DNA from 3 places in the Pseudarthrobacter sp. C1 genome. Region 1 is predicted to be linked to each of the others. Evidence: riboswitches for the same ligand, from Rfam matches in the RefSeq annotation. Region 1 holds a riboswitch; each other region holds the start of a gene.
What was found. A riboswitch is a leader RNA that binds a small molecule or an ion and turns the genes downstream of it on or off. The one in region 1 is predicted to bind cyclic di-AMP.
Positions count from the first base shown of each region.

Region 2: it holds a riboswitch for cyclic di-AMP, as region 1 does, so the genes downstream of both, U7114_RS08400 (LysM peptidoglycan-binding domain-containing protein) here and U7114_RS02405 (M23 family metallopeptidase) in region 1, are expected to answer to the same signal.
Region 3: it holds a riboswitch for cyclic di-AMP, as region 1 does, so the genes downstream of both, U7114_RS17520 (hypothetical protein) here and U7114_RS02405 (M23 family metallopeptidase) in region 1, are expected to answer to the same signal.

Region 1 covers NZ_JAYESK010000001.1:549,494-551,748, forward strand. Annotated here, with positions in the region: gene U7114_RS02405 (M23 family metallopeptidase) at 1-794, opposite strand, end outside; cyclic di-AMP (ydaO/yuaA leader) riboswitch at 805-1,047, opposite strand; gene U7114_RS02410 (metal-dependent transcriptional regulator) at 1,166-1,858, opposite strand; gene serC (phosphoserine transaminase) at 2,139-2,255, shown strand, end outside.
Region 2 covers NZ_JAYESK010000004.1:164,307-166,561, reverse strand. Annotated here, with positions in the region: gene U7114_RS08405 (lytic transglycosylase domain-containing protein) at 1-896, opposite strand, end outside; cyclic di-AMP (ydaO/yuaA leader) riboswitch at 1,136-1,336, shown strand; gene U7114_RS08400 (LysM peptidoglycan-binding domain-containing protein) at 1,340-2,164, shown strand.
Region 3 covers NZ_JAYESK010000013.1:9,601-11,855, forward strand. Annotated here, with positions in the region: gene upp (uracil phosphoribosyltransferase) at 1-181, shown strand, start outside; gene U7114_RS17515 (glyoxalase superfamily protein) at 242-631, shown strand; gene U7114_RS17520 (hypothetical protein) at 647-1,342, opposite strand; cyclic di-AMP (ydaO/yuaA leader) riboswitch at 1,348-1,508, opposite strand; gene U7114_RS17525 (HAMP domain-containing sensor histidine kinase) at 1,604-2,255, opposite strand, start outside.

The DNA.
Region 1 (2,255 bases):
TCGCCGTTGACCTGCACCTCGAAGTGGAGGTGGCAGCCCGTGGAGGCGCCCGTGGTCCCGCTAAGGGCAATTACGTCCCCGCGCGAGACGGTCTGCCCCTCCCTCACGCTGAAGGAGGAGAGGTGGTTGTACGTGGTTTCCAGGCCGTTGCCGTGGTCCACCACAACGCGGTTTCCGCCGCCGAACTGGTGCCAGCCCACGAAGGTCACGGTACCGGTGGCGGCAGCGAAGACCGACGTACCGCACTGGGCCACATAGTCCTGGCCGCGGTGGAAGTCGCCTGAGCCACCGGTGATCGGGCTGACGCGGTAGCCGAAGGGGGACGCTGTGGTCAGCGTGGCCAGTGGAGCGCCGAGGCTTCCTGCCGAGGCAGCACGTGACACCGAGCCGGCGGACTGGGCACTGAGAAGCTGCTTGAGCTTGCCGTCCGGATCCGCCTGGGTGACCACGGCGGAACGGCTGAAATCGATCTGGGCACCGGCCTCGGCTGAGATCTGCGGCTGCGGCGTGACGGCTGAGGCTGCCATCGGAGTAACACCGGGAGCGTCGGTGGCCATCACGGGGCTGGTGGCCGGCACCGTCACGGTCAGCACCAGGCCTGTGGCTGCGAGTGCGATTCCGGCCTTCTGGCCGATTCCGCTCGCAGCAGCGAACTCGGTGACTTGGCGGAAGGGACCACGACGGCGGCGCGCATCACGGTGGGGATCGCGGGGGCGTTCCGTGGTGATGACTTCAACAACCCGCGGCGTCGAAGCGGGCACCGCTGCGCGGCGGCGTCCCCTGGGGGTCTGCATGGACAAGAAGGGTTCCTCTCTGGAAAGCCTGCGAAGTTAGCTGTCGGATTCGGGTCAGAGAGTTCAAAGACCCGGTCCGCCGTAAGCAAGCTTCGGCACAGAGGTATCCACGGAGGATCCTTCACTGGAAGAGGCTTGCTGCTGACGGACTTCACCCCAAGGCAGTCCCCCGGCTGCCGTTTGTGGTTCCCCCGCCTCTGCCAGTAATGACTCGTGCACCTGATCCGCTGGCAGAGCTCGGCTCCAGATCAGGTAACGCTTTAGTATCAACGCTTGGGTTTAACTATAGGGGCAAAAGTCCCAAAGTAACAATTCCGTTATCTTTGCGTAACCGGCACCCGTTGGGGTAGCCGGGAGGCCTCAAGCGGTCCCTAGCGTACGGCCACGAAGACGTGCGCCGCGACTTCCGGCGGCAGCTCCAGGGCCCCTTCGATGCCCGGGACGCGGACCGAAATGTACTCCCCCACCCGCTCCAGCGAGACCGAGGCACCGGGCCGGATTCCGCCTTCATCAAGCTGGACCAACAACTCGGGTTCCACCTGGATCGGCTCTGCCAGGCGGCTGACTGTCACCTCAGACGCCGGGCCGTAGGTCTTCATGGCCTCAAGCAGGCTGACCGCCGCGTCCGCAGCGGCCTGCGCCTCGCCCCCGAGGGCCGCCAATCCCGGGATGGGATTGCCATACGGGGACTCAGTGGGATGGTTCAGCATTTCGTAAATGCGCCGTTCCACCCGTTCGCTCATGACGTGCTCCCAGCGGCAGGCTTCGTCATGGACGTAGGCCCAGTCCAGCCCGATGACATCGGCCAGGAGCCGCTCCGCCAACCTGTGCTTCCGCATGACTTCGGTGGCGCGCTTCCGGCCCACCTCCGTGAGTTCAAGGTGCCGATCTCCGGAGACAACCACCAGGCCGTCCCGTTCCATCCTGCCGATGGTCTGCGACACAGTGGGCCCGGAGTGGCGCAGCCGCTCCGCGATCCGGGCCCGGAGGGCAACGATGTTTTCTTCCTCAAGCTCCAAGATGGTCCGAAGGTACATCTCCGTAGTGTCGATCAGATCCGTCATCCAGCTCAGCTCCTCGAGCGCAGTACCTTGCGTTGTCCCACCGTACCGCCTTCACATGCAGCGTGGTCCGTTGGAAAGCTTAGCCTATTTTGAGTTTGTCCGAATAGTTGACGGCGCGGGCAGGGGCCCTGTCTCAATGTCTGGACTATGACGGTCCCGGTTCCCGCTGAAACAGCTGTTCAGGCAGAATGAGGGAGGGCCCGAGTCACAGTCGCCGCGACTGCCTGGCACCCACATCCGTCCGGACCAACACCCCGTCCACGCCGAAATTGGAGCACCTGTGAGCGAAACCAGCATCACTATTCCCGCCGACCTCCTGCCCAAGGACGGGCGGTTCGGCGCCGGTCCCTCCAAAGTCCGGCAGGAGCAGATCGATGCCTTGTCCGCCGCATCGAAG
Region 2 (2,255 bases), on a different contig from region 1:
GCAGGAGCCGGACGCACGGGGGCGGGAGCAGCAGATGGCTGCGCCTTTGCCGCCGCGGCGGCTGCGGCAGCCCGTCGTCGTGCCTCTTCCCCGGCCGCGGCCCTTTTCGCCTCCTGCGCTGCTTCATAAGCGGCCAGAGCCGCCTGTCCACGCCGGAATTCACCCTCAACCGCCGCCGTCGTGCCCTTCAGGGACGCCAACTGCTCGGTCAGCTCCCGGCTGCGCTGCTGTTCTTCCGTAAGCTGGCGTGCCATGGCTTCCTGGGCCGATCGGGCCGCCGCAAGCTTTTCCGCCGCCTCGTCGGACAGCCGTTCACGCTCGGCCCGGGCGGCTTTCTCCTGATCGGCCAGCGAAGCCGTAACTTTCCCCGCGGCGGCTGCCTTGTCCACAAGGCCCGCCGTTTTGCCGCCCACCAGATGCACCACGTTGAGCCCGTGGACATTGTTGTTCCCGATCGCATCAAGGGCCACGAAGAACCCCATGTTCGTACCGCCCGTTTTGTAGGACTGGGCGGCCAGGGCTCCGATGCCCTTCCTGTGGCGGATGAGTTCGGCTTTGGCGGTCCCGGCCTGTTCCGCCAGCGACTCCACTCGGGCAGTGGATGCTGCCAACGCGGCATCAGCCGCTGCAGACTCAGCGGCTGACGCCACCGCCGCGTTGCCCAAGGCCTCCGACTGCGCCTGCAGCCCGTCCAACAGGCCTGCGATCATACCGATCTCTTTTTCCGTGCCGGCCTCGGTCAGCTTGGCCCGCTCCACGTCCTCCCACGAGGGGTAGCCACCAGGCGGAACGCCCTCGGCCGCGCCGGCCGGAGTCAGCCAGACGCTGCCGGCGAGGGCGGCGGCCAGCAGTGTCCCGGGCAGGCGGTGCCGGGCATTTAGAACGGAACGGGACATAGTTCGGAAGCTTACCGGCTTCAACCTTCACTTCAAGGATGAGGGGCCTGCATCGTTATACAGCAGAGACAAGCCATCGACTTTCCACGGTGAAAGCCTGAGCGTGCGCGCAGTGCCCGCGACCCAGAGTCGGTTCGTTTGCATAAACCGAGAGGAGAACCTCGCATGTTACCCAAACGTGACAATCGGCGCCGGGGCGGGTTATGGTCTTAAGGTGTCCCTCCCAGACGGGACATTCCCCTCAGCTTGCCGAGCCCTGCCGCTGAACCGGGAACCATCGCTATCCAGCTGGCAGGGACGGGGGAACCAAGTTTCCACGGCCTCTCAAGAGGCCTTGGGGTTAAGTCGCTGGCGCCTCCGTTCCTTTCGGAGTTGCTCCCGGCCGGGTATCTCCAGCCCGAACCCGACAGCTCACCCCGCAGGCATGGGAGAGGCGATCAACTGTGTCAAAAATTTCCACCACCGCCCGTCACCGCGCAACTCCGGCCCGCTCCATCGTCCTCGAAGGACTGGCTGTTTCGGCCAAGTCGCAGGCCAGGACCCTGGGCCGTCCGGCACTCGCCGTGGCAGCCGCATCCGGCATTGCTTTCGGCGTCGGCGCCCCGGCGCACGCCGGCGTGACCGGTCCGGACACCACCGAGACCACTAACGTCCAGGCCTCCGCCGCAGCAGTTGCAGCCCCCGCTGCGGCAGCCGGCACCGTCCACACGGTGGTAACCGGCGACACGCTGGGCGCCATCTCGTCCGCCTACGGCGTGGCCCTGGGCGATGTCCTGGCAGCCAACGGGCTTTCAATCTCCGCGGTTATCTACCCCGGCGACCAGATCCAGATCCCGGGTGCAGGCTACGCCCCGGCAGCTCCGGCCGCCGCACCCGCCCCGGCACCCGTCCAGACCGCCGCTGCCACGGCACCGGCGAACACGGGGATGAACTTGTCCTACGCCTCTGCCAGCACCGGCACGGGCACCGGAGCAGCAATTCTCGCCTCGGCTTACAGCCAGGTGGGCGTCGGCCAGGACTGCACCGCGATGGTGGAGAACGCCCTGCGTTCCGTTGGCCTGAGCGTCGGCGACCTGGCTCCCACCCAGTTCTTCCAGTACGGCACTGTTGTGGGTTCCCCCGCTCCCGGTGACCTCGTGATCACGGCCGGCCACGTGGGCGTTTACGCCGGCGACGGCCAGGTTGTCAGCGGCGGCGTGAACGGTTACAGCACCGAAGTCCACTCCATCAGCTGGCTGAGCGGCGCTTCCTTCGTCCGCGTAGCGTAACCAACGGCGACGGGGCAGTCCGCTCGCAGCGGGGCAGTCCCACCCTGTGGAAGGGGCTGGAAGGGGCGGCAGCCGGGTTTACCGGCTGCCG
Region 3 (2,255 bases), on a different contig from region 1:
TGATGTCACCTGCATCTGCCTGCTTGCTGCTCCGGAAGGACTGGCGAAGCTGGAGGAAGAACTCTCCGGCGCCAACGTCACCATCGTGCTGGCCTCCATCGACGAAAGGCTCAACGAGAAGTCCTACATCGTTCCTGGCCTCGGCGACGCAGGCGACCGGCTGTACGGCATCGCAGGCTAAGGACATCGCAGGCTAAAGCCAGGCCTTTCCTGTTCCCGGCCGCAGGGCTAGCCTGTGCGGATGGACTGGAAACTGGAACTGGTGTTTGTCCCTGTGTCCGACGTGGACCGGGCCAAGGATTTCTACGTCAACAAGGTGGGGTTCAATGCCGATTTCGATCAGCGGCCCACGGACTCCATCCGCTTTGTCCAGCTGACTCCTCCCGGCTCGGCCTGCTCCATCTGCATCGGGGAAGGGCTCACGGACGCGCCTCCGGGTACCGGCTCGAACCTCCAGCTCGTGGTCAGCGACATCCAGGCTGCCTACGAGCACCTGAAGGGCAACGGGGTGGACGTGAGCGAAGTGGACGTGCAGGACTGGGGCCATTTTGTGTACTTCGCGGATCCGGACGGGAACCGGTGGGCCGTCCAGTACATCCCCGGCCGGGACGCGGGGGAGCAGCAGAAGTAGGTTACTGCATCCCGCCTAGTACCAGTTGTTCGACAAGTGGAAGTTCAGTGCACCACACGGCGACTGGTAGCGCTCCTGGATGTAGTTCAGGCCCCAGTTAATCTGCGTGCGGTAGTTGGTGAGGTAGTCGGCTCCGGCGCTGGCCATCTTCTCAGCCGGCAGGGACTGGACGATGCCGTAGGCGCCGCTGCTCGGGTTGGTGGCCGTGGTGGTCCAGTCCGATTCCTTGGTCCAGAGGGTCTGCAGGCACTGCATCTGGTCCGGAGCCCAGCCATAGGAAGCCAGCTGGCCTGCGGCGTACGCCTGGGCGCCTGCGGGATCATTAACCGCGACGACGGGTGCGGGCTCGGGTGCCGGGGCCGGAGCGGGTTCCGGCGCAGGAGCCGGTGCGGGCTCGGCAACGGGAGCAGGTTCGGCTGCCTGCGGGACAACGTTGATCTGCTCGGCTGCGGGCTCAGGCGCAGGGTTGGCCCGGATTTCGCTCTGCTCCATGCTCAGCTTGGAATGGGACTCCGAAGCCTGCGCCCCGGTGGCTGCCACGCGGGCACCCGTGTCGGTGGCCTGGCCCGCAGCGCCAACTCCAACAAGTAGGGCGCAGGATGCTGCCAGCAGCCCGGCGCGCCGGCCGACGGAGGGGAATTTGCCTGCTGCACGCGTGGAGCGTGCATCCGTGCCTGAATTCGGGCGTGGTTTTACAAGGAACTTGGACATAATAGATCGCCTCTCACACCTGCGGAGTTAGCTGTCGGGTTCGGATGAGGGCATCCGGCCGCACGGAAAAAACACGTGCAGGCTTAACCCCAAGGGCAGTCAGTGCCCGGGACGGTGGGTCCCCCGCCTCTGCCGTTGTTCAAGAGGAATCCGGGAAGTGGCAGAGCTTGGCGTCAACCCGGGATATGCGGCCCGAACGGGGACCGCACCCATTCGACGGTACAGGAGTTCAGCGCATAAGTCACATTTTGGTAACGGAGGTCACGATGACGGCGCGCCGCCTTGTGCCATTCCCCGCATGAGGGGTATCCGCAGGGCGAACTGCGTGCGGCCGGGTTGCGACGTCACCGTTACCCGTCCGCCGTGGGCCTCAACAATGGACTCGACGATGGACAAGCCCAAACCGCTGGTTCCTTCAGCGGCGGACGCGCCGGGCGCGCTGGTCCCCGCACGTGCCGCGTCTGCGCGGGCAAACCGGGCGAAGACCTGGTCCACGAACTCCGGCGGTATGCCGCCGCCGTCGTCCGTTACGGTCACCACTGCGGCGCCCTCCGGCGTTTTCTCCACCCCCGTTACCACCGTGGTTCCCGGAGGGGTGTGCTTGCGGGCGTTGGAGAGCAGGTTCATCAGCACCTGCCGCAGCTGGGACGGATCCCCGTTCACCACCACCGGCTCGTCGGGGAGCTCCAGCCGCCAGGTGTGCCCTGGCGCCATGACCTTCTCATCGCTGACGCCTTCCACCACCAGCTGGGTCAGGTCCACCTCGGCAAGCTTCAGCGGCTGGCCCTCGTCGAGCCGCGCGAGCAGCAGGAGATCCTCCACCAAAGCGGTCATCCGTTCCGACTGGCTTTGCACCCGTGCCAGCGACTTCTCCCCGTCCGGAGTGAAGTTTTCCGTCATTCTCATCAGTTCG